Regions from separate parts of the Kitasatospora sp. NPDC096147 genome, predicted to be linked through region 2. Evidence: riboswitches for the same ligand, from Rfam matches in the RefSeq annotation. Region 2 holds a riboswitch; the other holds the start of a gene.

What was found. A riboswitch is a leader RNA that binds a small molecule or an ion and turns the genes downstream of it on or off. The one in region 2 is predicted to bind cobalamin.
Positions count from the first base shown of each region.
Region 1: linked by a shared signal. The riboswitch ahead of ACIRBX_RS12325 (prenyltransferase/squalene oxidase repeat-containing protein) and the one ahead of ACIRBX_RS24060 (prenyltransferase/squalene oxidase repeat-containing protein) in region 2 are both predicted to bind cobalamin.

Region 1 covers NZ_JBIWFX010000003.1:365,906-380,857, forward strand. Annotated here, with positions in the region: gene ACIRBX_RS12285 (hypothetical protein) at 1-1,060, shown strand, start outside; gene ACIRBX_RS12290 (N-acetylmuramoyl-L-alanine amidase) at 1,068-2,093, shown strand; gene ACIRBX_RS12295 (hypothetical protein) at 2,242-3,252, shown strand; gene ACIRBX_RS12300 (prenyltransferase) at 3,331-4,389, opposite strand; gene ACIRBX_RS12305 (class I SAM-dependent methyltransferase) at 4,386-5,120, opposite strand; gene ACIRBX_RS12310 (glycosyltransferase family 4 protein) at 5,238-6,557, opposite strand; gene ACIRBX_RS12315 (TetR family transcriptional regulator) at 6,869-7,459, shown strand; gene ACIRBX_RS12320 (aldehyde dehydrogenase) at 7,509-8,969, opposite strand; cobalamin riboswitch at 9,105-9,224, shown strand; gene ACIRBX_RS12325 (prenyltransferase/squalene oxidase repeat-containing protein) at 9,289-10,785, shown strand; gene ACIRBX_RS12330 (SCO2322 family protein) at 10,782-11,522, shown strand; gene ACIRBX_RS12335 (energy-coupling factor transporter transmembrane component T) at 11,561-12,673, shown strand; gene ACIRBX_RS12340 (ABC transporter ATP-binding protein) at 12,670-14,286, shown strand; gene ACIRBX_RS12345 (ECF transporter S component) at 14,283-14,952, shown strand, end outside.
Region 2 covers NZ_JBIWFX010000008.1:35,522-50,473, reverse strand. Annotated here, with positions in the region: gene kdpB (potassium-transporting ATPase subunit KdpB) at 1-116, shown strand, start outside; gene kdpC (potassium-transporting ATPase subunit KdpC) at 136-765, shown strand; gene ACIRBX_RS24090 (ATP-binding protein) at 934-3,468, shown strand; gene ACIRBX_RS24085 (response regulator) at 3,465-4,139, shown strand; gene ACIRBX_RS24080 (ECF transporter S component) at 4,151-4,915, opposite strand; gene ACIRBX_RS24075 (ABC transporter ATP-binding protein) at 4,972-6,633, opposite strand; gene ACIRBX_RS24070 (energy-coupling factor transporter transmembrane component T) at 6,630-7,826, opposite strand; gene ACIRBX_RS24065 (hypothetical protein) at 7,831-9,033, opposite strand; gene ACIRBX_RS24060 (prenyltransferase/squalene oxidase repeat-containing protein) at 9,030-12,080, opposite strand; cobalamin riboswitch at 12,189-12,335, opposite strand; cobalamin riboswitch at 12,411-12,483, shown strand; gene ACIRBX_RS24055 (hypothetical protein) at 12,606-14,033, shown strand; gene ACIRBX_RS24050 (hypothetical protein) at 14,169-14,549, shown strand; gene ACIRBX_RS24045 (cobalamin-binding protein) at 14,479-14,952, opposite strand, start outside.

The DNA.
Region 1 (14,952 bases), on a different contig from region 2:
GCCCACCGCACCGGCCCAACAGGCGCCCGCCGCACCGCAGTTCGACGTCCAGCAGCAGCCCGGTCAGGCAGCCCCCAGCACCGGCTACGGCTATCCCGCCCAGGCCGGACAGCCCGCCCCCGGCGGCTTCCCGCCCGCCGCCCACACCCAGCAGCCGCCGCCCGGCGTCTTCCCCGGCGGAGCGCCCAACGGTGCTCCCGGGGCCGCGCCCGGCGGCTTCCCGGCGGCGGCCGGTGGCGCCCCGGCCCCGGGCCAGTTCCCGGCCTTCTCCCACCAGCCGCACCAGCAGCCGCAGTTCCCGCCCCGCTACCAGGACTACGACTACGAGGAGCTCCCCGAGGAGCGGCCCCGCCGCCGGGTGCCGCTGCTCGCGGCGATCGGTGTGGTGCTGGTCATCGTGGTCGGCGTCGGCGCGGTCTGGGCGATCCGGAACAGCAACGGCGACGACGCCAAGCCCTCGGCGGCCAAGAGCACCGCGCCGCAGCCGGCCCCGGCCCAGAGCACCGGCGGCGGTGCCGCCCAGGAGCCTGCCGCCACCCCCACCACCGAGCCCTCGCCGTCGCCCTCCCCCTCGCCGTCCCCGTCCAGCGGCGGCCCGCAGGCCGCCACCCAGGCCAAGGCGCTGAACGACCTGCTGGCCCGGGGCGAGGGGGCCAAGGCGCCGATCGGCAACGCGGTGGCCAAGGTCAACAGCTGCCCCGGCAAGGCCGAGATCGACGCCGCGGTGGAGGTCTTCGAGACCGGCGCCGCCCAGCGCGACCAGCTGGTCGCCGACCTGGCCAAGCTCCAGTTCACCGACCTGCCCGGGGGGCCGGAGGCGGCGGCCCAGCTGAAGACCGCCTGGCAGACCTCCGGCGACATCGACCGGGCGTACGCGGCCTGGGCCAAGACCGTCGGCACCCAGGGCTGCACCAACAACGCGGCCCCCAACACCGCCGACCGCAAGCGGGCCAACGAGCTCAATCCTCAGGCGACCCAGGCCAAGAAGGACTTCGTGTCGAAGTGGAACAACTTCGCCAACACCTTCGGCCTGACGCCGCGCACCTGGGACAGGATCTGAACCACCCGTGACCCGCACCGCCCGCCCCCACACCTCCACCCCGCCCGGCCCGGCCCCCCGCCCAGCCCCCCGCCCGGGCCGCGCCGTCACCCTGGCCGCCCTGGCCTGCGCCGCCGCGCTCGCCCTGACCGCCTGTGAGGGCGCCGGGGCGGAGGAGAGCAAGGGTGCCAACCGGGCCGCCCCGCCCGTCTCGGACCCCGAAGCCCCGATGCCGAGCAGCTGGCCGACCGAGACCCCGACCGCCTCCCCGGAGCCGGGCAGCACCCCCGAGGCGTCCCCGGCCGGGAGCGCGACCCCCGCCCCGCCCGCCGGGGTGGCCGGAGTGCCCACCGGTGCGGGCGTCCTGACGGGCCGTACGGTGCTGCTGGACCCGGGCCACAACCCCGCCAACGGCAAGCACGCCACCGAGATCAACCGCAAGGTGGACATCGGCAACGCCCGCAAGGAGTGCGACACCACCGGCACCACCACGAACGCGGGCTACTCCGAGGCCGCCTACACCCTGGACGTCTCCCGCCGGGCCCGGGAGATCCTGACCGCCCGGGGGGCCAAGGTGCTCTTCACCCAGGACGACGACCGCGCCTTCGGCCCGTGCATCGACGAGCGGGCCCGGATCGGCAACGAGGGCAAGGCCGACGCGGCGGTCTCGGTGCACGGGGACGGGGCCGGCGGCGCCGACAGCGGCTTCCACGTGATCATGCCCGCCAAGGTGAAGGCCGGGAAGGCGGACACCACCGCGATCGTCGAGCCGTCCCACCGCCTCGGCCTGCTGCTGCGCGACCACTTCAAGGCCGCCACCGACGAGCCCTACGCGGACTACATCGGCGAGCAGGGCCTGGACACCCGCAGCGACCTGGGCGGGCTCAACCTCTCCAAGGTCCCGAAGGTCTTCATCGAGTGCGGGAACATGCGCAACACCGGGGACGCCGGCCGGATGACGGACCCGCAGTGGCGCCAGCGCGCCGCCCAGGGCATCGCCGACGCGGTGACCGCCTTCCTCACCACCCCCGCCGCCGGCCCTAGCAAGAGCTGAGCCGCCCGGTCCCGGTCTTGGGTGTTTTGGCACGACACCGTCCGTTTTCGGGAACCCGCCGTACAGTCCCGGAGGGCTTGGCCCTAGGCTTTTGCCCCGTCATCCACCACACAGCCGTCCACGACACACACCGACGAGGGGAACGTTAGTGAATCTGCGCGCTCTCACCAGGGGAGACGCCGCCGTCGCAGGTGCGGCCGTCCTGCTCTTCATCTCCTCCTTCCTTCCGTACCGCACCGCCAGCTTCTGCATGGGCACCATCGCCTGCGACTCGCGGTCGTGGAACGCGTGGGACTCCTTGAACTTCCCCGTGCTGCCCTCGGTCTTCCTGCTGGGCATCGCCGGCGCCGCGCTGGTGCTGGTGCAGCGCTTCCAGGGCGAGGCCGCCAACGGGCGCCAGATCCTCGGCCTGCGGCTGGACCAGTGGGGCACCAGCCTCTCCTTCGCCGCCCTCTGGTCGGGCCTGTGGGCCCTGGCCGGCGGTGGCGAGGGCGTGAGCAGCGGCCTCGGCGCCTGGCTCAGCGTGGTCGCCCTGCTGGTGCTGGCCGGCGCGACCGCCGCCGGCCCGCTGGTGCCCGCCCTCAAGGCCCCGCTGCTGGCGGACAAGCCGGCCACCCCGGCCGCCCCCGCCTCGCCGTTCGCCCCGGGCGGCAGCTTCCAGCCGGGCCAGCCCGGCCAGGCCGGCCAGCCCGGCGCGCCGTTCGGCTACGACCAGGCCCAGGGCCAGGCCGCGGGCCAGCCGCAGCCCGGCCAGCCGCTGCACGGCGGCGGCCTCCCCGGCTACTCCGCCCAGCAGCAGCCCCAGCCCGGCGGCTACGGCTACCCGACCCCGGGCGGCGCCGGCACCACCGCGCCGCTGCCCGACCCGGCCTCCCACCAGGAGCCGACCCAGGTCCAGCCCGCCGTCACCGCCCCGCTGCCGAACCCGGCCGCGGCCACCCCGGCCCCGCCGGCCGCCGACTTCGCGCCGTTCTGGTTCGCCGTCCCGGCCCCGCGCCGGCTCACCCCCAAGGAGAACCCGGCCGGCCCGCCGGTCGGCGAGCTGCTCCCGGGCACCTGGTACCTGGCCGTCGAGCAGCGCGGCACCGCGCTGGTCGCCCAGCTCCAGGACGGCTCGCACGGCCTGCTGAGCGACGTCTCCGGCATCCAGCGCGGCTGACGCCCGGTCAGGACGTGGGGGGGGGGCGGGGGGGGGGGGGCCCCCCCCCCCCCGCCCCCCCCCCACGTCCTGCGCCGCTCAGCAGCAGTCCTCGACCACCAACCCGGCCGGCAGCTGCTCCCCGCCGAAGACGGCCACCGTCGCGTGGTCCCCGCCGAGCGCCGCCACCGCGAGCAGCAGCGCCCCGGCCGTCCAGGTGGTCCGCTCCTCCGGCCAGATCGCGTCGTCCTCGAAGACGTACCCGGTCCAGTACGAGCCGTCCTGGTGCCGCAGGTGCTGGATCCAGCGCAGGATCTCCACCGCGCGGTCCGACTGCCCCACCGCCCAGAGCGCGAGCGCCAGTTCGGCGCTCTCGCCGCCGGTCACCCACGGTCGGTCGCTGACGCAGCGCACCCCGAGGCCGGGCACCACGAACCTCGCCCAGTCCTTCTCGATCCGGGCCACCGCCTCCTCGCCGCGCAGCGCGGTGCCGAGCACGGGGTAGTACCAGTCCATCGAGTAGCGGTCCTTGTCGAGGAACCGCTCCGGGTGGTGGGTGATCGCGTGCCGCAGCTTGCCGGCCGCCAACTCCCAGTCCGGCTGCGGCTCTTCGAGGTAGTCCGCGATGGCCAGCCCGCAGCGCAGCGCGTGCAGGATGCTGGACGAGCCGGTGAGCAGCGCCTCGTCCGGCGCGCTGCCGTCCTCGTCCTGCCGCCAGGCGATCGGCCCGCCGGGCAGCCGCAGGCCGACGGTGAAGTCCAGCGCCCGCCGGACCACCGGCCAGATCCACTCCAGGAAGGCGTCGTCGCCGGTGGACAGGTGGTGGTGCCAGACGCCGACCGCCAGGTAGGCGCAGAAGTTGGTCTCCTTGGCCCGGCTGGTCACCTCGCCCTCGACGTACGCGGCGTACCAGGAGCCGTCCGGGTTCTGACGGCCCGCCAGCCAGCGGTAGGCGGCCTCGGCGGCGGCGTGCTCGCCGGCCGTGTCGAGGGCCATCGCGGCCTCGGTGTGGTCCCAGGGGTCCAGGTGCCCGCCGCCGAACCACGGGATGGCCCCGTCCGGCAGCTGGTCGGCCAGGATGGAGCGGACGGTGTCGGCGGCCTGCCGGGCGTCCAGCACGCCGTCCAGCAGCAGGGCCTCGGGGATCGCGGCCGTCATGCGCCCGCCGTCCGCGGCTTGCTGGCGTAGACCACGAAGCTCTTGCCGATCACCGGGTTGAGGGCCTTCTCGGCGGCCTTGGTGATCTTCGAGATGACCGGGGTGCCGACGATGTCCCAGACCAGCAGCTGGTGGTACGCCTTGACCGGCAACGCCTTGTCGTTGTTGACGCCGACCGCGCACTTGATCCACCAGTACGGCGAGTGCAGCGCGTGGGCGTGGTGCTGACCGTACGGCTCCAGCCCGGCCTCCTTCACCCGCTCCACCAGCTCGTCGCCCTTGTAGATCCGGATGTGCCCGCCCTCGACCTCGTGGTACTCGTCGGAGAGCGCCCAGCAGATCTTCTCCGGCAGGTAGCGCGGCACCGTGACGGCCAGCAGGCCGCCCGGCTTGAGCACCCGGACCATCTCGGCCAGCACGCCCTTGTCGTCGGGGATGTGCTCCATCACCTCGGAGATGATGATCTTGTCGAAGGTGCCGTCCTCGAACGGCAGGTTGAGCGCGTCGCCCTCCATCGCCACCGCCGAGGCCCCGGCCGGGGCCTCCCCGGCCTGCTCCATGGCGGCGAACCACTTGCGCACCTCGGCGATCTCCTCGCCGTTCCGGTCCAGGGCCACCACGTTCGCCCCGCGCCGGTAACACTCGAAGGCGTGCCGGCCCCCACCGCACCCCAGGTCGAGCACCCGGTCGCCGGGGGCGAGCGGGAAGCGGGAGAAATCGACGGTCAGCACTACGGGCTCCCATTCGTTGGTGCGGTGGTACGGGCTGGCGGTGGTACGGGACGGCATCGGCGTGACGTTGGTGCGGCGTGCGGGTGACGGGCCGTCAGGCCCCGGGCGGGGTGCGGCTCAACCGACGTAGCGCCAGCCCGCCCCGGCCCGGGCCCGCTGCCCGGCCCCGGTGGCGACCGCCGCGCGGTACTGCTCGACGGTGAGCTCGGCGGCCCGCTGCCAGGTGAACCGGGCCAGCACCCGCTCCCGCCCGGCCGCGCCGAGCCGGGCCCGCAGGTCCGGGTCGTCCAGCAGTCGGCCGAGCGCGGCGGCCAGCGCCCCGGCGTCGCCGGGCGGCACCGCGAGACAGGTCTCGCCGTCCGGGCCGGCCACCTCGGGGATGGCGCCGCCGGTGGTGGCGACCAGCGGGGTGCCGGTGGCCATCGCCTCGGCGGCGGGCAGCGAGAAGCCCTCGTACAGCGAGGGCACGCAGGCCACCTCGGCCGACCGGTAGAGGTCGACCAGCTCCCGGTCGGTCAGCCCGGTGCGGAACTCGACGTGCGCCTCCAGGCCGAAGCGGCGGACCGCCTCGCTCACCGGGCCCTCGCCCTTCTGCGGCTTGCCGACCACCACCAGGTGCGCCTCGCGCTCGGTCCGCACCTTGGCCAGCGCCTCCACCAGGTGGACCAGGCCCTTGAGCGGCACGTCCGCACTGGAGGTGGTGACGATCCGTCCGGGCACCACGGCGATCTCCTCGGCGGGCGACCAGAGCCGGGTGTCGGCGCCGATCGGCACCACCGCGATCCGCCCCGGCGGGGTGCCCAGGTGCTCGGCGATCTCGCTCTTGGAGCTGCCGGAGACGGTGATCACGTGTGCCAGCCGGGCGGCCACCCGGCGCTGCATCCGGACGAAGCCGTACCAGCGGCGCTTGCCGAGCCGCTCCAGCCGGGTGGTGGCGGCGTCGATCTCCAACTGCCGGTCCACGGTGATCGGGTGGTGCACGGTGGTGACCAGCGGGAAGCCGTGCCGGGCCAGTCCGAGCAGGCCGTAGCCCAGGGTCTGGTTGTCGTGCACCACGTCGTAGCGGCCCTTGTGCGCGGCCAGGTACCGCCGGGCCCGGAGCGAGAAGGTGAGCGGCTCGGGGAAGCCGCCGGTCCGCATCCCGGCCACCTCCAGCACGTCCACCAGCCCCCGGTACTCGCCGAGAGCCGGGGTGCGGAACGGGTCGTCCGCCCGGTACAGGTCCAGGCTGGGCAGCTCCACCAGCCGGACGCTGCCCGGGCCCTCGACCTCGTCCAGCACCGGGTACGGCTGGGCGCCGATCACGTCCACGTGGTGGCCGAGCCGGGCCAGCTCGCGGGAGAGGTGGCGGACGTACACGCCCTGGCCGCCGCAGTACGGGTCGCCCCGGTAGGAGAGCAGGGCGATGCGCAGCGGTCGCGGCGGCAGCGCGGTCATCCGGGGCTCCTGTCCCCTACTCCCGTCCGCGCAGCGGCGCGGGCCGGAAAGTAGATCACGTTTCATGCTTCTGTGGGCCTTGAAGATACCCGGCTCGGGGCCCGCGGGCGGACGGTCGACCCCTGCCTCGCTACTGACGGGTACGTCAGTTCCGGAGAGCTCCATTCTGACTGCTCCACCGGGCAGCCCGACCCGGCCTTCACTGTGACATAGCTCTCCCGACGCCTTCCCGTCGACGTGTCCTCACCTCCCGCCCCGTGGTTCAATCACCCCCGTCCCCTACGTCCGCCGGTCCGCCCGGGGAGGCCCGCATGACCACCACCGCCGCCCCCGGCGCCGGGCTCACACCCCGTCAGGCCGAGCGCCGCCGCCGCATCCTGCGCGCCTCCACCGCGCTGGCCGCCCGGGGCGGGTACGAGGCGGTGCAGATGCGCGAGGTGGCCGAGACCGCCGAGGTGGCGCTGGGCACCCTCTACCGGTACTTCCCCTCGAAGGTGCACCTGCTGGTCGCGGTGATGCAGGAGCAGCTCCAGCACCTGCACGAGCAGGTCCGCCGCCACCCCCCGACCGGCGAGGACCCGGCGGCCCGGGTCGCGGAGACCCTCACCCAGGCGTTCCACGCCCTCCAGCGCGAGCCCCGGCTCGCGGAGGCCATGGTGCGCGCCCTCTCCTTCGCCGACCGCTCGGTGGGTGCCGAGGTGGACGCCGTCTCCGCCGTCACCTCGGCCATCGTGCTGGACGCCGCCCAGCTCGGCCCCACCCCCACCCCCGCCCAGCAGGCCGCCCTCCGGGTGGTCGCCCACACCTGGCACGCCACCCTGCTGGCCTGGCTCTCCGGCCGCGCCTCCCTCGCCGAGGTCCGCGCCGACCTGCACACCGCCGCCCGCCTGCTCACCCTCTGAGCCCACGCGCCCGATCCCGTGCCCGTGAGCCCACGCCCCTGATCCCTCGTCAGGGCGCGGTGTACCCCCGGGGCAGCACGATGCTCTTGGTCTCCAGGTACTCGGCGAAGCCCTCGGGGCCGAACTCGCGGCCGACGCCGGACTGCTTGTAGCCGCCGAACGGGACGCCGCAGTCGAGCAGGAAGGTGTTGACCGCGTAGGTGCCGGTGCGGATCCGGCGGGCGATGTCCAGGCCGTGCTCGACGTCTGCGGTCCAGACCGAGCCGGAGAGGCCGAACTCGGAGTCGTCCGCCAGCCGGACGGCCTCCTCCTCGTCCTGGTAGGGCAGCAGGCAGACCACCGGCCCGAAGACCTCCTCACGGGCGATCCGGCTGTCGTTGCGGACCTCGTCGAAGAGCGTCGGCTCGACGTACCAGCCGCGCTCCAGGCCGGCCGGCACCCCGCCGCCGGTGAGCAGCTTGGCGCCCTCGGCCCGGGCCAGCTCGATGTAGTCCAGGCTGCGCTGCCGCTGACGGGCCGTCACCAGCGGGCCGACCGCCGTCTCCGGGTCCATCGGGTCGCCGGTCCTCAGGGCGGCCACGGCGGCGGTGAAGCGCTCGGCCAGCTCGGCGTGGTGCGCGGCGGGGAGCAGGATCCGGGTCTGGGCGACGCAGGCCTGGCCGTTGTTGAGGTAGGCGGCGGCGACCAGCGAGCGGACGGTGCGCTCCGGGTCGGCGTCGGGGAGCACGATCGCGGCGGACTTGCCGCCGAGTTCGAGGGTCACCTTCTTCAGGGTGCGGGCCGCACTGGCCATCACCAGCCGCCCGGCGGCGGCCGAGCCGGTGAACGAGACCTTGTCCACACCGGGGTGGCCGACCAGGTAGGCGCTGGTCTCCCGGTCGGCCGGGAGGACGGAGAGCACGCCCTCGGGCAGCCCGGCCTCCCGGACCACCTCGGCCAGCACGTAGGCGTCGAGCGGCGTCTCCGGCGAGGTCTTCAGCACCACCGTGCAGCCCGCCAGCAGGGCCGGCGCCAGCTTGGAGGCGATGCAGAACTGCGGGACGTTCCACGGCACCACGGCCGCCACCACCCCGGCCGGCTCGGTGCGCACCAGGGCCCGGCCGAAGGCACCGTCCCGGAGCTCCTCGAAGACGTGCGCCTCGGCCACCTTGAGATAGGCGTCCCAGATCGCCACCGGCCCCTGCCCCTGGGCCGGCAGGCTCCAGGAGATCGGCGAGCCGTTCTGAGCGGTGATCAGCTCGGCCAGCTCGCGGGCCCGGGCGGCCAGGCCGTCCCGGATCCGGCGGACCACCGCGATCCGCTCGGCCGGGGAGGTGCGCGGCCACGGCCCCTCGTCGAAGGCCCGCCGGGCGGCGGCCACCGCGCGGTCGACGTCCGCCTCGGCGGCGTGCGGCACCCGGCCGATCACCTGCTCGGTGTGCGGGGAGCGGACCTCGATCACCCCCGGGCCGGCCGGCCCGGTCCAGGCTCCCCCGATGAACAGCTCGCCGTGCTCGACCACCCCGGTCATCCCCGACTCCTCCACTCACGCCCGAAACTGATACCTGTTCCAGTCCGTTTCTAGTGCGTCCCGCAGGGCGGCGTCCAGACCGCGTCACCCGGACGGGAACGGACCGTGTCGGCACGGACCGGACCTTTCGGGCGGTTAGAGTCTGTAGCCGCCGGTACAACTTCATCCGCTCCTCGACGGGGGAAGCCGGTGGGACTCCGGCACTGACCCGCAGCCGTGAAAGTCGGAATGCCCGTCCGGGAGCGAGCGGCCACGTCGAGGTCCACGGGCGGTGCCCCCACACCGCCGCAACCGCTCACCGAAAGGTCCAAGCACCGCCATGCTCACCACCACCCGCGCAGGCACAGCCGCGCTGGCCACCGCCACCCTGGCCGCCGCCCTGCTGGCCGGCACCGCCGCCCCCGCCCTCGCGGACACCCCGTCGGCCTCCCCCTCCCCCGTCGCGGCACCGGCCGCCGTCTACGGCAAGGGCGACCCGAGCTACGACGGGGTGTGGCGGCAGTCGCTGGCCCTGATCGCCCTCGCCAACTCCGGCGTGGTGCCCGCCGACGACGCGGTGAACTGGCTCACCGGCCAGCAGTGCGCGGACGGCGGCTGGCCCTCGTACCGGGCCGCCGGCACCGACCCGGCCGGCTGCGACACCAAGACCGAGGACAGCAACGCCACCGCGATGGCGATCCAGGCGCTGAGCAAGCTGGAGGGCCACCAGAACGCGGTCAGCCGGGGCGTCGAGTGGCTGAAGCGGGTTCAGAACCCGGACGGCAGCTGGGCGTACAACCCGGGCAACCCGGGCGACGCCAACTCCACCGGACTGGCCGTCAGCGCGCTGCTCACCGTCGGCACCGACCCTGCGGCGGTGGCCAAGGACGGCAAGAGCGCCTACGACGGCCTGGCACTCTTCCAGCTCGGCTGCGCCGCCCCGGTCGGCCAGCGCGGCGCCTTCGCCTACCAGCCCGCCCCGGACGGCACGCTCGCCCCCAACGGACTGGCCACCGCCCAGGCCGCCCTGGCCGCGGCCGGCGGCAAGCTGCCCGTCACCAACACCAACCGGGTGGACGCCGCGCCCAAGCCGCTGGACTGCTCCACCGCCACCTCCGGCCCGGTGCCGCGCGCGGCCTCCGCCGAGGCGGTCTCGGCCCACCTGGTCGGGCAACTGGCCATCGACGGCCAGCACCTGATGCTCACCACCCCCGGCGCCGCCCCCACCCCCGACTTCGCCGCCACCGCCTGGGCCGCCCTCAGCCTGATCCAGGCCGGCCACCCGAAGGAGGCGGCCGGTCCGACCGACTGGCTGGCCGGCAACGGCTACGCCTGGGCCACCAAGGGTCCGTCCGGCACCGACGCCTCCGCCGCCGCCACCCTGGTGCTGACCGCCCAGGCGGCCAAGCTGGACCCGCTCAACTTCGGCGGCAGCAACATCCTCCAGCTGCTGATCGACTCCGGCCCGGCCCCCAAGTCGGTGCCGCCGGCCGCCGGCGCCGCCGCCTCGGACTACCCCAAGGGCACCAAGGCCCCCGGCTCCAGCATCACCGAGGCCGAGAACAACGGCGGCTTCTCCCCGTTCTGGCTGATCGGCGTCGGCCTGCTGATCGGCATCGGCGGCGGCCTGCTGATCAGCCTCCAGCGCAAGCGCGGCAACCACACCCCGGGCGGCGCCGCCAAGCCCGCCACGGCGCCCACCACGACGCGCACCACCGAGCCCGCCGCCCCGGGCGCCACGTCGGACGGCTCGTCGGACGGTTCGTCGGACGGCTCGTCGGGCACCGCGAAGCCCGCCGAGGCCCCGGCCGAGGGCAAGGACGGCGAGCAGAAGTGACGCCCCGTCAGCCCGGTGCGGCGGTGGCCCCGGCCGCCGCCGCACCGGCCTCCCCCGTGCAGCGGGCCCTGGCCCTACCGCTGGCCCTACCGCTGGCCGTCCTGCTGCTCGTCCTCCTCCCCGCCCCCGCGCACGCCACCGGCTACCGCTACTGGTCCTTCTGGAAGTCCACCGGCTCCGCCTGGACCTACCAGCAGCAGGGCCCGGCCGTGTACGTGCCGCCGGACGGCAGCGTGGACGGCTGGCGCTTCGCGGTCAGCCCGGACGGCGGCCAAGACGCCGCCCGGCCCGGCAGTACCGGAGACTTCGCCGCGCTCTGCGCCGACACCCCGGCGCAGAGCGGCCGGAAGCGGGTCGCCGTCGTGCTGGACTTCGGCACCACCGCCGACGCCCCGTCCGGCGAGACCCCGCCCACGCCCTCCCCGCGCACCGGCTGCGCGGTGGTGGCGACGGCCGCCTCCTCCGCCGAGGTGCTGGCGGCCGTGGCCCCACCGCTGCGCTACGACTCGGCCGGCATCCTCTGTGCCATCTCCGGTTACCCGAAGGCGGGTTGCGGCGACACGGTGAACGTCGGCGGTCCGGCCTCCTCGACCGGCGGCGGCCCCGGCGGCGGCTCCGGTGACAGCGGCTCAGGTGACGGCGGCTCAGGCCCGGTCCTGGGCGTGGTCGCGGGCGTCGTGCTGATCGCCGGGCTCGGCGGCGCCGCCGTCTGGCAGGCCCGGCGCCGACGCAGCTGACCCCTCTCCCCCTCCCTTCCCTCCTCCGAAGGTCTCCCGTGCCCCGAGCCACCCGTTCCGCCATCGGCCCGCGCCGTCTGCACCCCGGTGCCTGGTGGCTCTGGGCCCTCGGCCTCGGCGCGGCGGCCTCCCGGACCACCAATCCGCTGCTGCTCCTGCTGATCGTCGCCGTCGCCGGGTACGTGGTCGCGGTCCGCCGCTCCACCGAGCCCTGGGCCCGCTCGTACGGCACCTTCCTGAAGCTGGCCCTGGTGGTGCTGGGCATCCGGCTGGTCTTCACCGTGCTGCTCGGCTCCGCCGTCGGCGGCACCCACGTGGTGCTCACCCTGCCCCAACTCCCGCTCCCCGACTGGGCGCAGGGGGTGCGGATCGGTGGCCGGGTGACCCTGGAGGCGCTGCTCTTCTCGCTCTACCAGAGCCTGCGGCTGGCCACCCTGCTGATCTGCGTCGGCGCGGCCAACTCGCTGGCCAGCCCGTCCCGGCTGCTGCGCACCCTGCCCGGCGCGCTCTACGAGGCGGGGGTGGCCGCCGTGGTGGCGATGACCTTCGCGCCGAACCTGGTCGCCGACGTCCAGCGGGTGCGCACCGCCCGCCGCCTGCGCGGCCGTTCCGACAAGGGGATCAAGGCGCTGCTCAGCGTCGGCCTGCCGGTGCTGGAGAGCGCGTTGGAGCGGTCCGTCAGCCTGGCCGCCGCGATGGACAGCCGGGGCTTCGGCCGCACCGCCGACGTCCCGCCCCGGATCGCCCGGACCACCGGCGCGCTCACCCTGCTCGGGCTGCTCGGCGTCTGCGTCGCCTGCTACGGGCTGCTCAGCGCGGACGGCGGCGGCTGGGCCTTCCCGGTGCTGCTGCTCGGCCTGCTGGCCGCCGGGGCCGGCCTGGCGCTCGGCGGGCGCCGCTCGCTCCGCACCCGCTACCGGCCGGACCCGTGGGCCTGGCGGGAGTGGTCGGTGGCGGGCTCCGGTGCGGCGGTGGCCGGGCTGCTGATCCTGCTCTCCCTCCGCGATCCGGCCGGCTTCAACCCGACCGTGGTGCCGCCGAGTTGGCCCACCCTCCCGGTGCTGCCCGCGCTCGCCGTCCTGCTCGGCCTGCTCCCCGCCTTCGTCGCCCCGTCCCCCGCCCCCTCCTCCCTTCCCCCGAGGCAGCCGTGATCACCTTCGACCAGGTCTCCGTCCGCTACGGGGACGCCGCCGCACCCGTGCTGCGCGAGCTGGACCTGACCGTCCCCGAGGGCGAACTCTGCCTGGTGGTCGGCCCGTCCGGCGTCGGCAAGTCCACCCTGCTGGGCACCGTCAGCGGTCTGGTCCCGCACTTCACCGGCGGCGTGCTCACCGGCCGGGTCACGGTGGCCGGCCGGGACACCCGGGAGCACCGGCCGCGCGACCTCGCCGACGTGGTCGGCACCGTCGGCCAGGACCCGCTGGCGCACTTCGTCACCGACACCGTCGAGGACGAACTCGCCTACGGCATGGAGTCCTTGGGCCTGCTCGCCGACGTGATGCGGCGCCGGGTCGAGGAGACCCTCGACCTGCTCGGCCTGGCCGAGCTCCGGGACCGCCCGCTCTCCGCCCTCTCCGGCGGCCAGCAGCAGCGGGTCGCGATCGGCTCCGTGCTCACCGCACACCCCAAGGTCCTGGTGCTGGACGAGCCGACCTCCGCCCTCGACCCGGGCGCCGCCGAGGAGGTGCTCGCCGTGCTGCAACGCCTGGTGCACGACCTGGGCACCACCGTGCTGCTCACCGAGCACCGGCTGGAGCGGGTGGTCCAGTACGCCGACCAGGTGCTGCTGCTCTCCCCCGACGCGCCACCGCTGCTGGACGACCCGGCCACCGTGATGGCGCTCTCCCCGGTGTACCCGCCGGTGGTCGGCCTCGGCCGGGCGGCCGGCTGGAGCCCGCTGCCGCTCAGTGTCCGGGACGCCCGCCGCAAGGCCGCCCCGCTGCGCACCACCCTGGACGGCCGCACCCCGCCCGCCCCCGCCCCCTCCCCCGGGCCGGTGGTGGCCGGCGCCAACCGGCTGGTGGTCCGGCGCGGCCCCGCCCCCGTCCTGCGCGGCGTCCAACTCCCGCTCCACGCCGGGGAGATCACCGCCCTGATGGGCCGCAACGGCGCGGGCAAATCCACCCTGCTCGGCACCCTCACCGGCCTGCACCGCCCCGACTCCGGCGCCGTCCACCTCGGCGAACTGGCCACTGCTCCGCACAGGGCCAAGCCCCGCGACCTGATCCGGCAGGTCGGCCTCGTCCCGCAGGACCCGCGCGACCTGCTCTACGCCGAGACCGTGGCCGCCGAGTGCTCCGCCGCCGACGCCGACTCCGGTACCGAGCCCGGCAGTTGCCGGGCCCTGGTCACCAGGCTGCTCCCCGGCATCGACGACTCCCTGCACCCCCGCGACCTCTCCGAGGGCCAGCGCCTCACCCTCGCGCTCGCCGTGGTGCTCACCTCCCGCCCCCCACTGCTCCTGCTGGACGAGCCCACCCGGGGCCTGGACTACGCCGCCAAGGCCCGCCTGGTCACCGTGCTGCGCGAGCTCGCCGCCGACGGCCACGCCGTCCTGCTCGCCACCCACGACGTCGAGCTGGCCGCCGAACTCGCCCACCGCACCGTCATCCTGGCCGACGGCGAGATCGTCGCCGACGGCCCGAGCGCCGAGGTGGTGGTCTCCTCCCCGGCCTTCGCCCCCCAGGTCGCCAAGATCCTCGCCCCGCTCCCCTGGCTGACGGTCCCCCAGGTCACCACCGCCCTCGCCGAGTCCGCCGCATGACCGCCCCCGCCGCCGCCCCCGCCGCCACTCCCGTCTCGCCCCTGGACCGCCCCGTCCCGCTGGGCCGCCGCTCCATCACCCTGCTCCTGCTCATCACCGCCATCGGCGTGATGGCCTTCGGCTGGCCCCTCCTGGCCGGCTCCACCTCCACCGTCGCCTACCACTCCGCCGACGCCCCCTGGCTGTTCGCCCTGCTGCTGCCGCTGCTGATCGGCGTGGTCATCGCCCAGATCTCCGAAGGCGGCCCCGGCCAGGCCGGGATGGACGCCAAGTCGGTCGCCATGCTCGGCGTGCTGGCCGCCGTCGGCGCCGCCCTGCGACCGCTCGGCGCGGGCACCGCCGGTCTGGAGCCGATGTTCTTCCTGATCGTGCTGGCCGGCCGCGTCCTCGGCCCCGGCTTCGGCTTCGTCCTCGGCGCCCTCACCATGTTCGCCTCCGCCCTGCTCACCGCCGGGGTCGGCCCCTGGCTCCCGTTCCAGATGCTCAGCATGGGCTGGGTCTGCCTCGGCGCCGGTCTGCTCCCCGGCCCCGCCACCCTCCGGGGCCGCCCCGAACTCGCCCTGCTCGCCACCTACGGCGCCCTCTCCGCCCTCGCCTACGGCACCGTGATGAACCTCCAGGGCTGGCCCTTCCTCGACGCCGGCCTCCCCCCGGCCCTCTCCTACT
Region 2 (14,952 bases):
CGAGTTCGCTGCTGCGCCGGAACATCGGGATCTACGGCCTGGGTGGTCTGGTGGTGCCGTTCGTCGGCATCAAGCTGATCGACCTGATCGTCCAGTTCATCCCCGGCCTTAGCTGAAGCGGAGGAAGAAGCAATCATGTCCAAGCCCCTGCCCGCCTCCGTGCGCAACCACTGGACCGCGCTGCGGATGCTGCTGGTGATGACCGTGATCCTCGGCATCGCCTACCCGCTGGCCGTCACCGGCATCAGCCAACTCGCCTTCGCCGAGAAGGCGAACGGATCCATCGTCACTTCGGACGACAAGGAGGTCGGCTCCAGCCTGCTCGGCCAGACCTTCGACCTCCCCAAGAAGAACCCCGACGACCCGGACGAGGCCGCCCAGCCGGACCCGAAGTGGTTCCAGCCCCGCCCCGCCGCCTATCCCTACGACCCGAAGAGCTCCGGCGCCTCCAACCTCGGCCCCAACAGCGACGTGCTGCTCAAGGCCGTCCAGGAGCGCCGTGCCGCGGTCGCCGCCTTCGACGGGGTCGACCCGGCGAGCGTCCCGGCCGACGCCCTGACCACCTCCGGCTCCAGCCTCGACCCGCACATCTCGGCCGCCTACGCCCAGCAGCAGGTCAACCGAGTCGCCAAGGAGCGCAAGCTGCCGACGGAGACCCTGCACAAGCTGATCGACAGGTACACCGAGGGCCCCGCACTCGGCTTCCTCGGCCAGGAAGGCGTCAACGTCGTCCTCCTCAACAAGGCACTGAGCGAGCAGAAGTGACGCCACTTCGGCACACCGACTAGACGAACCGGCCCGGACGCGGGATGCAGCACCGCGTCCGGGCCGGTTCGACCGCATCCGCACGCACGCACGCACCCACCGCACGCACGCACGCACGCACCCACCGCACCCACGCCCTCACCGCACTCGCAGGAAAGAGCAGCGCCCATGCCCCGCGACCTCACCCCCGGCACCGCGCACCGACGCGGCCGGCTGAGGGTCTACCTCGGTTCCGCCCCCGGCGTCGGCAAGACCTACCGGATGCTGGACGAGGCGCGCAGACGTCAGGAACGCGGCGCGGACGTGGTGGTCGGCTACATCGAGTGCCACGGGCGGCGGCACACCGAGAACATGCTGCAGGGCCTCGACGTCATCCCCCGGGCCCAACGGAACTACCGGGGAACCGAGTTCACCGAGATGGACCTGGATGCGGTGCTGGCGCGGCACCCCTCGGTGGTCCTGGTGGACGAGCTCGCCCACACCAACATCCCCGGCGGGCGGCACGCCAAGCGCTGGGAGGACGTCGAGGAGCTCCTGACCGCCGGGATCGACGTCATCACCACCGTCAACATCCAGCACCTGGAGTCGCTCAACGACGTGGTGCAGAAGATCACCGGCATCCCGCAGCGGGAGACCGTCCCCGACGAGATCGTCCGCCGGGCCGACCAGATCGAGCTGGTCGACATGGCCCCGCAGGCGCTGCGCCGCCGGATGGCCCACGGGAACGTCTATCAGGCAGAGAAGGTGGACGCCGCGCTCTCCCACTACTTCCGGGTCGGCAATCTCACCGCGCTGCGCGAGCTGGCCCTGCTCTGGGTCGCCGGGCGGGTGGACGAGGGACTGCGCGACTACCGCGCCGAGCACCGCATCGACCGGGTGTGGGAGACCAGGGAGCGGGTGGTGGTGGCCCTGACCGGCGGCCCCGAAGGGGAGACCCTGATCCGCCGGGCCGCCCGGATCGCCGACCGCACGGCCGGCGGCGAGCTGCTCGCCGTCCACGTCACCCGCAGCGACGGCCTGGCCGGTGCCTCGCCCGGCCGGCTCGCCCAGCAGCGGCACCTGGTGGAGAGCCTCGGTGGCAGCTACCACGTGGTGGTCGGCGACGACATCCCGACCGCCCTGCTGGCCTTCGCCCGGGGCCGGGACGCCACCCAGCTGGTGCTGGGCACCAGCCGGCGCGGCCGGGTCAACCGCTTCCTCACCGGCCCCGGCATCGGCGAGACCACCGTGGACGCCTCCGAGGACATCGACGTCCACATGGTCACCCACGAGTTCACCGGCCGCGGCCGGCTGCCCGCCCTCGGCCGGCGTCACTCTCCCCGGCGCACCTTCGCCGGCTACCTGTCCGGGCTGGTCCTGCCGGTGCTGCTCACCCTGCTGCTCTCGCACACCACCCTCAACCTCACCACTGACGCCCTGATCTTCCAACTCGGCGTCGTCGCAGTCGCGTTGCTCGGCGGCGCGGTCTCCGCACTGCTCGCCTCGGTGGTCGCCTCCCTGCTGCTCAACTACTACTTCATCCCGCCCGTCCACACCTTCACCATCACCGAGCCCAACAACGTCATCGCCCTCGTCGTCTTCGCCGCAGTGGCGCTGACCGTCTCCACCGTGGTCGACCGCGCGGCCCGGCTCACCACCCGCGCCGCCCGGGCCACCGCCGAGGCCGAGACCCTCTCCACCCTGGCCGGCAGCGTGCTGCGCGGCGCCGACGCGCTGCCCGCGCTGCTCGACAAGTGCCGCACCGCCTTCGGCATGGACACCGTCGCGCTGCTCGACCGCACCGGCGGCGCGGTGCTGGGCCGCAGTGACGCGGCCCACCGCACGGACGGGTCGCCGGACGTCACCGAGATCCCGGTCAGTGCCGACGCCGTCCTGGTCCTGACGGGCCGTCGGCTGCCGGCCGCCGACCAGCGCGTGCTGACCGCCTTCGCCGCCCACGTCGGTGCGGCACTCGAACGCGACCGGCTCGCCACGGTGGCCGCCGAGGTCGAGCCGATCAGGGCCGCCGACAAGATGCGCACCGCCCTGCTCGCCGCCGTCAGCCACGACCTGCGCACCCCGCTGGCCGCCGCCCTCGCCTCGGTCGGCTCGCTGCGCAGCCCCGACGTCGAGTTCTCCGAGGAGGACCGGGCCGAACTCCTGGCCACCGCCGACGAATCCCTGGTCAAGCTCACCCGCCTGGTCGACAATCTGCTCGACATGAGCCGCCTCCAGGCCGGCGCCCTCACCCTCCACCTGGCGCCCACCCACCTGGACGAGGTGCTGCCGCGCGCGGTCGACTCGCTCGCCGACCCCGACGCCCCGGTCCAGCCCTGGGGCCTCGCCGACACCCCGCCGGTGCTCGCCGACCCGCCGCTGCTGGAACGCGTCCTGGCCAACGTCATCACCAACGCCCTGCGCCACAACGCCCCCGGTGCCCCCGTCCTGGTGACCGCGAGCACCCACGCCGGCCGGGTGGAGATCCGGGTCATCGACCGGGGCCCCGGCATCCCGATCGGGGACCGGGAGCAGGTCTTCCTTCCCTTCCAGCGCCTGGGAGACACCGACAACACCACCGGCACCGGCCTCGGCCTCGCCCTCTCCCGGGGCCTGGCGGAGGCGATGGACGGCACCCTGGAGGTCGAGGACACCCCGGGCGGCGGCACCACCATGCTGCTCACCCTCCCGGCCGCCGGTCCGCCGGCCGAGGCGGCGGCGGAGTGAGCCGGATCCTGGTGGTGGACGACGAACCGCAGGTCCTGCGGGCCCTGACGGTCACTCTGCACGCCCGGCACCACGCGGTGCTGACCGCCTCCACCGGTACCGACGCGCTGGACCTGGCGGGGCGTCAGCCGCCGGAGGCGGTGCTGCTCGACCTCGGGTTGCCCGACCTGGACGGCATCGACGTCATCCGGGGCCTGCGGGCCGCCGGCGCCGTCCCGATCATCGTGATCTCAGGCCGGGCCGACACCACCGAGAAGGTCCGGGCCCTGGACGCCGGGGCCGACGACTACCTCACCAAGCCCTTCGTGATGGACGAACTGCTGGCCCGCCTGCGGGCGGTGATGCGCCGGCCGGTCGCCGGGAATCCACTGCCGGTGGCCGTCGTCGGTGCCCACCGGATCGACCTCGCGGCCGGGACCGTCACCGGCCCCGACGGCCCGGTGCGCCTCACCCCCACCGAGTGGAAGATCCTCGCGCTGTTGCTGGGCCGGCCCGGCCGGTTGGTGCCCGGCGGCGAGATCCTGCACCAGGTCTGGGGCCCCGGACACGAGCAGCGCTCCAACTACCTGCGGGTCTACCTCTCCGGCCTGCGGCAGAAGTTGGAGCCCGACCCGGCCCGCCCCCGCCACCTGGTCACCGAACCGGGCATCGGCTACCGGTACGTGCCCTGACCCGCCGGAGTTCAGTCGCCGTCCGCGGTCGGCGGCGCGAACCGCACGGGGGCCTCGAAGTTGGCCCGCCGGGCGGCCCGGCGGAAGACGGTCAGCAGTGCCGGGCCGACCAGCAGCAGGCAGACGCCGGTCGTGACGGCCCGTCCGGTGTCCCAGCCGAGCGAGGTGGTCAGGTCGAAGAGCAGGTAGCGGTGCCACTGCTCGGTGAAGGGCAGCCCGGGAAGATACGCGATCGAGCTGTTGGGGTCGAGCGAGAACGGCCAGAAGGAGAGGTTGAGCAGGAAGCCGAACAGGTAGCCGGACAGCGCCCCGTAGACCGCGAGCATCGCCGCCTCGGCCTTGCCGCGCAGCGGCGGCAGCAGCCCGGCCAGCAGGCCGACGAAGGCGCAGCCGAACATCTGGTACGGCATCCACGGCCCCACCCCGCCGGTGAGCAGCGCGGAGGCGAACAGCGAGGTGCAGCCGAGCACGAAGCCGAAGCCGGGGCCGAACACCCGCCCCGCGACGACCAGGACGAAGAACACCGTCTCCACCCCGGCGGTGCCGGCACCCAGCGGCCGCAGCCCGGCGTTCACGGCCGAGAGCACGCCGAGCATGGCCAGCGCCTTGGCGTCGATCCCCCCGGCGGAGATCTCCGCGATCACCACGGCGAGCACCAGCACCAGCAGGGCGCCGAAGATCAGCGGTGGCGCGTACGCCTCGCCGAACGTGCCCGGGGCCACCACGAAGGGCCACAGGAACGCGATCAGGCCGGTGAAGGCGGCCAGTGCGACCATGACCCGGGCCCGGCCGGGGAGCCGGACGGCGGCGGGGAGAGGGTTGGGGAGGGCGGTCACGGGGCGGCCTCCGTGAGGGCGGGCACCCGGGCCACCTGAGCGGTGGTCAGGTAGGGGAGCGGGGCGAGGACCTTGGCGGTCTGCGGGGCGAAGGTCGGCGAGGCGACGATCACCTCGGCGGTCGGTCCGTCGGCGACCACCTCGCCCTCCGCCATCACCACCACCCGGTCGGCGGCGCCGGCGACGAACTCCACGTCGTGGGTGCAGACCACCACGGACCGCCCCTCGGCGGCCAGTCGGTCCACGACGGCGGTCAGGGCGGCCTTCGCCAGGTAGTCCAGGCCCCGGGTGGGCTCGTCCAGCAGGACCACCGGCGGGGCGGTGGCCAGCTGGATCGCCAGCACCAGGGCCAGCTTCTGCCCTTCGGAGAGGTCGCGGGGGTGGAGCGCGTCCGGGATGCCCGGGGCCAGCCGGTCGAGTATCTGCCGGGCGGTGGTGCCGGGCCCCGCGTTGGTGCCGGCGCCGGTCTGCGCCGCGTCGCGGTCGGCCTGCTCCAGCTCCTGGGCCACCGTCTCCAGGTAGAGCAGGTCGGTCGGGGTCTGCGGGACCAGCCCGACCAGTCGGCGGGCCTCGGCGGCCGAGACCTTCTTCGGGTCGGCGGCCGGCCGCCCGTCCCGGTCCACCCGGACGGTGCCGCCCTGGCGCGGGCCGGAGCCCTGGAGGGCCCAGAGCAGGGAGGACTTCCCGGAGCCGTTGCGCCCCATCAGCGCCGTCACCTGGCCGGCCCGGAGCTCCAGCGAGACCTCCCGGACGGCCACCGTCCGGCCGTGCTTGACGACGACCTGCCGGGCGGTCAGCACCGGTTCCCCGTCGGCCGGTTGCTGCCGGGGCGGCGGGACGGGCAGCCCGGTGAGCCGTTCGCGCAGCGGGGCGGCGGCCCGGCGGGCGTCGCGGATCGAGAGCGGCAGCGGTCGCCAGCCGGCCAGCCGGCCGAGCTCGACCACCGGCGGGGCGATGGCGGTGTCGGTGAAGACCTCGGCCGGTGGCCCGTGCCGCACGGTGCCGTCACCGGGCAGGTACAGCACCCGGTCGGCGTACTGGACCACCCGCTCCAGGCGGTGTTCGGCCAGCAGCACGGTGACGCCCAGGTCGTGCACCAGCCGGGTGATGGCGGCGAGCACCTCCTCGGCGGCGGTCGGGTCCAGTGCGGAGGTCGGCTCGTCCAGCACCAGCACCCTGGGGTGGGCGGTGAGCACCGAACCGATGGCGACCCGCTGCTGCTGACCGCCGGAGAGCTCGCTGAGACCCCGGTGCCGCAGATCGGCCAGACCGAGCAGGTCGAGGGTCTCCTCGACCCGCTTGCGCATCACCGCCGGCTCGATGGCCAACTGCTCCATCGCGTAGGCCAGTTCCTCCTCCACCGTGTCGGTGACGAAGCCCGCCAGCGGATCCTGGCCCACCACGCCCACCACATCGGCGAGTTCGCGCGGGGGGTGGTGCGCGGTGTCCCGGCCGTCCACCGTGACCCGGCCGCTCAGGGTGCCGCCCGTGAAGTGCGGCACCAGCCCGTTCACCGCGCCCAGCAGGGTGGACTTCCCGCTGCCGGTGCGGCCCACCACCAGGCAGAGCTCGCCCTCGGGGACGGTGAGGTCCACCCCGTGCAGGACGGGGTGCTCGGCGCCGTCGTAGCGGACGGCGACCTGGTCGAAACGGATCACTGGGCTACCTCGGCGGGCGTGCGGGTGGTGTCGGCGGCGGGGTGCTCGGTGGCGGCCCCTGCGGGGGCGGGCGGTCGGCCCGGGGGCGGGGAGATCACCCCGGCCAGCCCGGCCAGCAGCAGCGCGGCCACCGGAAGGGCCGGCAGGGTAGGCCAACTGAGCGGGTAGAGCGACGGGTTGAGGTCGGTGGGGTCGTAGCCGACGCTGATGCTCAGCAGGACGGCGGCGGTCACCCCGCAGGCCGCCACGCCCCACTCGGCGGCCCGCCACGGGTCGGGCCGGTAGCTGGTGCGACGGACCCGGCGGCCACCGAGGGCCAGGCCGCCGACGCAGAGCGCGGAGCCGACGGCCAGCGCCGGCAGGCCGAGCAGGGCGGGGGCGGTGCCGTCCAGCAGTCCGTACATCCCGGCGCACAGGCCCGCCATGCCGAGCAGCATCAGGGCCCCGGTGATCCGGCGGGAGGCCCGGGTGGCGGTGCCGGAGCGGCCGTAGCCCCGGGAGTCCATCGCGGCCGCGAGGTGCAGGGAGCGCTCCAGCGCGTCCTCCAGCACCGGCACGGCGATGCTCCGCAGCGCGCGCAGTCCCTTGCTCCGGCCGGCCCGCAACCGCCGTGCCCGGACCACTCGTTGGACGCTTTGCACCAGCTGGGGGGCGACGCTGAGCGAGACCGTCACGGCGACGCCGAGCTCGTACAGCGCGCCCGGCAGCACGCGCAGGGCGCGCTTGGGGTTGGCGAGCGTGTTGGCCGCGCCGATGCAGCAGAGCAGACAGGCCAGCCGCAGGCCGTCGGTGGCGGCGGAGAGGGTGGCCTCCAGGGAGACCGGGCCGCCGATCTGGATGCCCGCGTACCAGTCGGGGGTGGGGATGTGCGGGAGCGAGAACAGCAGGTGGTCGCGCGGCGTGATGCCGGTGGCGAAGACGCAGCGGAAGGCCACCCGGATGGCCACCACGGTCAGCGCCAGCCAGAGGTAGTACTTGAAGCCGCGCGCCCAAGGGGCCTCCGTGCGGCGGGAGGTGACCACGAAGCCGAGGACGGCGAGCACCAGGAAGAGCAGCAGGGGGTTGGTGGTGCGGCTGGCGGCGGTGCCGAGGGCGAGCGCCCAGATCCACCACGCCACCGGGTGGAGGTCGCGCGGGATCCGGCCGGTGGTCCTGGTGGAGTCCGGCGGCGTGCTGTCGGTGAGTCGTGCCACCGGGTCACTCGGCCTGGCGGCGTCGGCGGCGGCGCAGCGCGGCGACCGTGGTGGCGACGCCGAGGGCCACCACCAGGGCGATGCCGGTGACGGCCGGGGCGATCGACCCGGCATCGTGCGGAGCGTCGGCGACCGGGGCGGCGTCGACGGGGGTGAGGCCGGTCGCCGGAGCGGGGGACTCGGTGGGCGAGGGGGCCGGCCCGGTGGAGGGTGCGTCGGTGGAGGGCGCGGGGGTGGCGGTGTCCTGCGGAGCGGCGCCGGGGGTGGCGGATTCGGCAGGCTGGTCGGTGGGGCGCGGTGCGTCGGGTGCCGGAGCGGAAGGCCGCGGGGCCCCGGTGGTGCTGCCGGGCGGGGTGGCCTTGCCGCCGGTGGTGCCGGAGCCGCCGCTGGTGCCCTTGGTCCCGCCCGTGGTGGCGGTGCCGCCGGTCGAGCCGGAACCGGTGCTGCCGCTGCTGCCGCCACCGCCGGAACTTCCGTTCCCGGAACCGCCGTTGGTGCCGCCTCCGGTGGTGCTGCCTCCGGTGCTGCCGCCACCCGTGGTGGTCCCGCCGCCCGAACCGCCGGTGGAGCCGCCACCGGCCGGCGGCGTGGAGGGCTGGCTGCCGCCACCGGGCGTGGTGTTGTGCGCCCGCAGGCTGTCCGGTGACATGGTCGGCCGGCCTTCGGTGCCCTCGATGTTGGTCGCGCCGAAGATCCACAGGTCGACACTGCCGGGCAGCGGCTTGTAGCTCATCGCCCCCAACTGGCTGTAGGACCAGGAGTTCTGCCCGGGATCGGCGTGCCAGTACGACCAGTAGGCGGTGGCGGGCGGGGTCTTGACGCACTTCTCCTGCTCGGGCGGCGGGTACTGCTTGCCGCCCTGGTGACCGCTGTAGCCGATCCGGCAGATGAACGCCGGGCCGTCGTGGCCGGTGCCGGTGGTCTTCCAACCGCCTTGGTTCAGCAGGGTGTAGCCGGTGGTCGGGGTGGTGCCGCAGGACCGCAGCAGCGGACCGCCCCAGCGGCTGAAGTCCACCGCGAGCACCACCCCGGAGGTGGTGGTGCACTGGTCCATCGGCAGGGGGTCGGCGGCGGCCGGGGCCGCCCCCGCCGCCAGCCCGCCGAGGGCCAGCGAGAGCGTGACCCCGGCGGCGGCGAACAGGCGCGTCAGACGGCCCGGTCGGCGGGTGCGGCGGAGCCGGTCGGTGCGGCCCGGGTGGCGGCTCACCGGTGGCGCCCGGTGCCCGTGGCGTCGCTGCGGCGGCGCAGGGCGATCAGGACGGCCGCGCCGCCTGCGGTCAGCAGTACACCGGGACCGACCAGACCGAGGACCTCGGTGCCGGTCCAGGCGAGGCTGGAGTCCTGCGAGCCGCTCTGGCCGCCTGCGGGGGTGTCGCCGCCGCTGCCGCTGCCGGGGTTGCCGCCAACGGGGTTGCCACCGCCGGTGGTTCCACCGGGTGCGGTGGCCGCGGTCGTGGTCGCGACCGCCGTGGACGAGACGGAGGGCGACGCCGACGGGGAGCTGGTGGCCGATGTGGACGGCGAGGTGGAGGGGGAGGGCGAGGTGGAGGGTTCCGGCGACGCCGACGGCGACGGTGAGGTCGACGGCTCGGGCGAGGCCGACGGGGAGGGCGAGGTGGAAGGTTCCGGCGAGGCCGACGGGGACGGCGACGACGAGGTGGACGGGGACGGCGACGGGCTCGGCTCCGGGGTGCTGCCGAGATCCCGCTTCAGGGTGCCGAAGGAGATGCCGGTCACCCCGCCGAGCGCCTGGGTCGAGGCCCGGACGTCCGAGCCCTTCTGCCCGCTGGAGGCGACGTCGAAGCCGCCGTCCGCGTTCTGCCGGTCGGCCAGGAACTCGACGGCCTTGGCGATCCGTGCCGCGTAGGTGCCTTGACGGAGCGTCATGCCCTGGACCGCCAGGGCGGCCGAGTTGGTCGAGTTCCCGGCCGCGCCGGGGAAGCCGCCGTCGCCGGCCTGGGTGCCGGCGAGCCAGGCGAGGCCCTTGTCGACCGCCGCCGCGGCGTCCTCGCCGGGCACCAGCGACAGTGCCATCACGGCCATCGCGGTGCTGTCCACGTCGGAGTCGCCGGTGCTCGGGATCAGGCTCGGCCAGGCGCCGTTCGGACCCTGGAGGCTGCGCAGGTAGGCGATCGGGGCGGCGGCGTTCGCGGTGTCACCGGCCCTCAACTGGGCCATCACGCCGAGGGACTGGGAGAAGACCGAGGTGGCCCAGGTGTAGTTGCCGGCCGCCTCGCAGCCGAGGTCGGCGTCGGCCTTGGCGCAGATCGCGGCATCCAGGGCGGCGATCAGGTCGTGGCCGCCGAAGTTGCGCGGGTCGCGCCCGACGATCTCGGCGAGCAGGGCCTCCTTGCCGATCGAGCCGCCGCCGGCCTCCGGGAGTCCGATGGAGGTCCAGTCGTTGACCGTACGGCCGTTGCCGTCCGCGCCCTGGTGGTCGAGGAAGTCGACGATCCGGCGCAGCGCGGCGTCGTCGGTGCCGGTGGCGGCCAGCGCGAAGGCCGCGTCGATGGTCAACCCGTAGTCGGCCCACAGGAAGCCGGGCAGTGCGTCGTAGTAGTGGCCGTCGATCAGGTGGGCCGGGTCGGTCAGGTACCTGGCGCCCTTGGCCAGGTCCGGCGTGCGGCTCGGCTGCGGGGTGGTGGTGCCCCCGAGGTCCCGCAGTACGGTGGCGAAGTCCTGGCCGGTCAGCGCGAGCAGGGCCTGTTCGGTGGCGGGGACGTCCGAGTCCGGGGTCCACTCGTCGGGGAAGAAGCCGCCGTCCGGGTTCTGACGGGTGTTCAACCAGCCCTTGGCGGCGGCCTGCCGGGCCGGCTGGCCGGAGGCCCGCAGCCCCTGGGCCGCCATCGCGGTGCTGCCCACGTCGCCGCTGGCGCCGACGTAGGGGACGTAGGAGCCGTCGGCCTGCTGAGCCGCACCGAGCTGCTCGGCGGCCCGCGCGACGAACTCCGCCCGGCCGCCGGCCGCCCGGAGCGCGATCACGGCGAGCGAGGTGCTGGTCGGGTCGGACTCGCAGTAGCCGCCGGCCACGATCATCGAGCCGGCGATCCCGCCGTCCGCGCACTGGAGCACCTGGAAGCGGTCCAGTACGGCGGCCGGCACGGTGACGCCGCCGCGTACCAGGGCGATCACGCCGATGGCCTGGGTCCACGGGGAGGAGGCACCGTGGAAGTCGCCCGCCGCCGTGCACTTGCCGTTCTCGCCCTGGCCCTCGCAGACGTGGCCGACGAGGTCGGCGAGCAGGTCCCGGCCGCCGAAGGCACGGGGGTTGCCGCCGGTGCTCTCGGCGACCAGGGCCAGCAGGGCGGCGGCCCGCGAATCCGGCTTGGATCCGGCGCCGTCCGGGAACACGAACTGCTCGGTGTGCGCCTGGAGGAAGGCCACCACCTTGCGCAGGGCCGGGTCCTGGGTGCCGGAGGCGGCCAGCGAGAGCGCGGTGAGGGCGGTGCGGGGGAGGTCGGGCCCCTCGAAGGCCCAGTTCTCCATGTGGTCGCCGCCGACCAGTTGGGCGGCCAGCCAGCGGGCGGCGGCTGCCGGGTCGGCGGGGGCCGGCGGTGCGGTCGGACTCGGAGAGGCGGAGCCGGAGGGGGATGCGGAGGGGGATGCGGAGGACGAGGGCTCGGGGGAGGCCGACGGGTTGGGGGAGGCCGAGGGCTCGGCGGAGGCCGACGGGCTCGCCCCGTTCTTCGCCCGGACCGAGTCGGGGGTGAAGGTCGGTCCGCCGGTCTCGCCGCCGAGCGAGGTGGCGCCGTACACCCAGGCTTCCACCTCGCCGGGCTTCGGCTTCTGGCCCGCCGCGCCGAACTGGCTGTAGGACCACGTCTGTTGGCCCGGCGTGGCGATCCAGTAGGACCAGTACGCCTCGGCCTGCGGGGTGGCGGTGCAGGGCTCCTGGGCCGGCGTCGGGTACTGGACGCCGTTGCCGAAGGTGGAGCTGCCGATCCGGCAGATGAAGGCCGGGCCGTCGTGCTCGGTGCCGGCGGTGGTGAAGCCCGCCTTGAGCAGCAGGTTCATGCCGGTGGTCGGGTGGGCGTCGCAGCCGCGCACCACGCCGCCGCCCCAGGGCCCGAAGTCGACGGCGACGATCGCGCCGGTGGTGGCGGTGCAGTCCTCGATCGGGTCGGCCGCGGCGGTGCCGGGGCGGCCGAACAGCACGGTGCCGGTGGCGGTGACCGCGATGGCCGAGGTGAGCAGGACGGAGGCCAGGCTCCGGCCTCTGTGCGCGCGGGTGGTACGGCTGCTGCTGACCCTCACCGGTGTGTCTCCCTGATCGGTCGACGCGGGGTCCGACGGCGCAGCCGACAGGTCCCGGGTGCGGGGGACCTGAGGTGACCGCGTCGTAGTCCGCGACGACGCACGTGTTGCTGACGAACTCCTCGCGGCGGGCATTCCGGCTCACCCGCCCGGTCGGCGGGTCCACGGTTGCGGGTCAGCGCCGGATTCGGACCGGCTTCCCCCACCCTCGAAGATGAAAAAGCGGTTCATCAGACCACGGGGCGGTCCGGTCGGTCAACGATGCGTCATATCGCCTACGCCACATCGTGACCTGCGCCCCCGTGCGGTAGCGTCCGCGATGGCCGAGTGGGGGAACCCGGTGCGAATCCGGGGCTGACGCGCAGCGGTGTGGGGCGAGTTGACGCCCCGAGCCCGGATGCCCGCCCGGCCGAGTGCCACCAGCGTCGCGCACCAGCCGCGACGGCAGCCCACGCGAACCGGGCGCGGCGGTCCCCAGACGTCGGGCTCCGCCCGAGCGCGGCCAGGGGGACGGACCGGCGCCCCCTGCCGAGGAGTCGGACCGTGCCCTTCCAGCCCACCTCCCGTACCTGTGCCACCGTGGTCGCGCTCGCGGCCGGAGCACTGCTGTTCTCCGCCGTCCCGGCGGGGGCGACCGCGACCCCCGCCCAGATCGCCACCTCCAAGACCACCGGCGTCAGCTACCTCAAGTCCCTCCAGGCGGCGGACGGTTCCTACGTCACCGGCGGCGGCCTCTCCAACGAGTGGGCCTTCAGCGCCCTCGCAGCGGCCGGCACCGCCGCCGTCGACGTCACCCCGGGCGGCGACGCGACGAAGAACGCCCGCACCGTCTACCGCAACCAACTCGCCGCCGCCACCTGGCCGAGCGCCTCGCCCGTGGTCACCGACTACGAGCGCGGCATCCTCAACTCCTATGCGGCGGGCATCGATCCGGCCCGGGTCGGCCCGGCCCGGAACCTGATCGCCGACCTGGTCGCCTACTGGCAGACCGCCGAGCCCGGCTACTACGGCCCGTCCGCCAACTTCAACGGCACCGTCTTCGGCCTGCTCGCGCTCAGCGGCGCGAAGACCCAGGGCGGCACCAAGCGCGTCCCGCAGGCCCTGCTGGACGCCTCCGTCACCGCCGTCCGGGCCAACCAGCACAACGACGGCGGCTGGAACTTCAGCAAGGCGGCGGGCAATCCGACCGCCCTCGCCCAGGGCAGCGACATCGACATGACCGGCGCCGCGATGGCCTCGCTGTGCAGCGCCGGGGTGCCGAACACCGACACCGCGATCGTGGCCGCCAAGAACTTCCTCAAGGGCAAGCTGATCGCCTCGGGCGCCTTCAACTCGATGTACGGCGCCAACACCGACTCCAACGGCTGGGCCGTCTCCGGCCTGAACGCCTGCGGCATCGGCGCGCAGAGCGCGGACTTCACCTTCAGCAGCGGCAAGACCCCGGTCGACTTCCTGATCGCCCAGCAGTTCAAGCCCGGTGGCGGCTTCAAGTACCTCTCCACCGACACCGTCCCGTCCGCCTACGCCTCGGTCGACGGCCTGCGCGCGGTGGCCGGCGGCGGCTTCACCGCCACCCCGCCCACCCCCGTCACGGCCGGCGCCCCGACCTGGGTCTCCACCGCCGCCTTCACCGCCGGCACCGCCGCCCGGCTGGCGCTGGTGGTCGACGCGGGCACCGGTACCCCGAAGGTCTGCGCCGTCACCCTGACCCCGACCGGCACCACCACGACCCTCGGCGCGGTGCTCGACGCGGCGGCCTCCGCCACTCCGGCCGGCTGCGTCACCTCGGCCACCCCGTCCAGCGGTAGCGGCACCGTCACCGAGCTCAACGGCACGACCAACGGCGGCGGTTCGACCTGGCAGGTCAGCCTGGACGGCGCCACCGCCACGGCCGCCACCCGGGCCACCGTGGTCAAGCTCGGCGACACCGTCTCGCTCCGCTACGGCAGTTGACGGTCATGCCTCCTCCGGGGCCGGCGGGCTCAGGCGCGTCGGCCCCCGGGGGGGCGATCCGGTGGTGACGGCCGTGCCGAGGGGCGGGAGTATGGTGCCGACGGAAGGCCGGACGCGGTGGGGCGGGAGGCAGCGGTGACGGGTCGGTGGGTGTGGGCGGCGGCAGCGTACGTGGCCCTGGTGGGGGTGCTGGCCGGGCTGGGCGGTCTGCGGGAGGACACCCGGTGTTACCTCGCCGCAGTGGTGCTGACCCTGCCGGCCGGGGTCGCCGCGCTGGTGGGGGTGTACGTGGCGCGCGGACTGCTGACCGGTGTCGGCGGGCTGTTCGCCCGGACCACGGGGCCGGACGGTGCGGAGGCCGGCTGGCTGACGGCGGCCGGAGTGGTGGTCAACACCGTCCTGTTCGTCCTGGCGGCGGTGGCCACCGTCCTGCTGCTGGCCCGGCTCAGCCGCCGACGGGCCCGTCCGTACCCTGCGGCCGGGCGGTCGGCACCGGGCGGGCCTCGGCGGCCGTGACCGGCTCGCCGCTGGTGACGCCGTGCAGGACGTGGGCCAGCACCTCGGCGCCGCGCACCACCCGGGGGCCGGGGCGGTTGAAGTGGGCGGGCCCGTCCAGGACCCAGACCCGGCCGTCCCGGACCGCCGGGAGGTCGGCCCAGCCGGGCAGGCCGGTCAGCAGGTGCAGTTCACGCTCGGTGCGCTCGGGCGGGAAGCCGCACGGCAGCACCAGCAGGACCTCGGGCCGGGCCTCCAGCACGGCGGTCCACTCCATCGGGCGGGTGTGCTCGCCGGGCCGGGCGAGCAGCGCCTCGCCGCCGGCCACGGCGATCTGCTCGGGCACCCAGTGCCCGGCGGGCCAGAGCGGGTCGAGCCATTCGACCGCCACCACCCGGGGGCTGGGTCGGCCAGCCACCGAGGC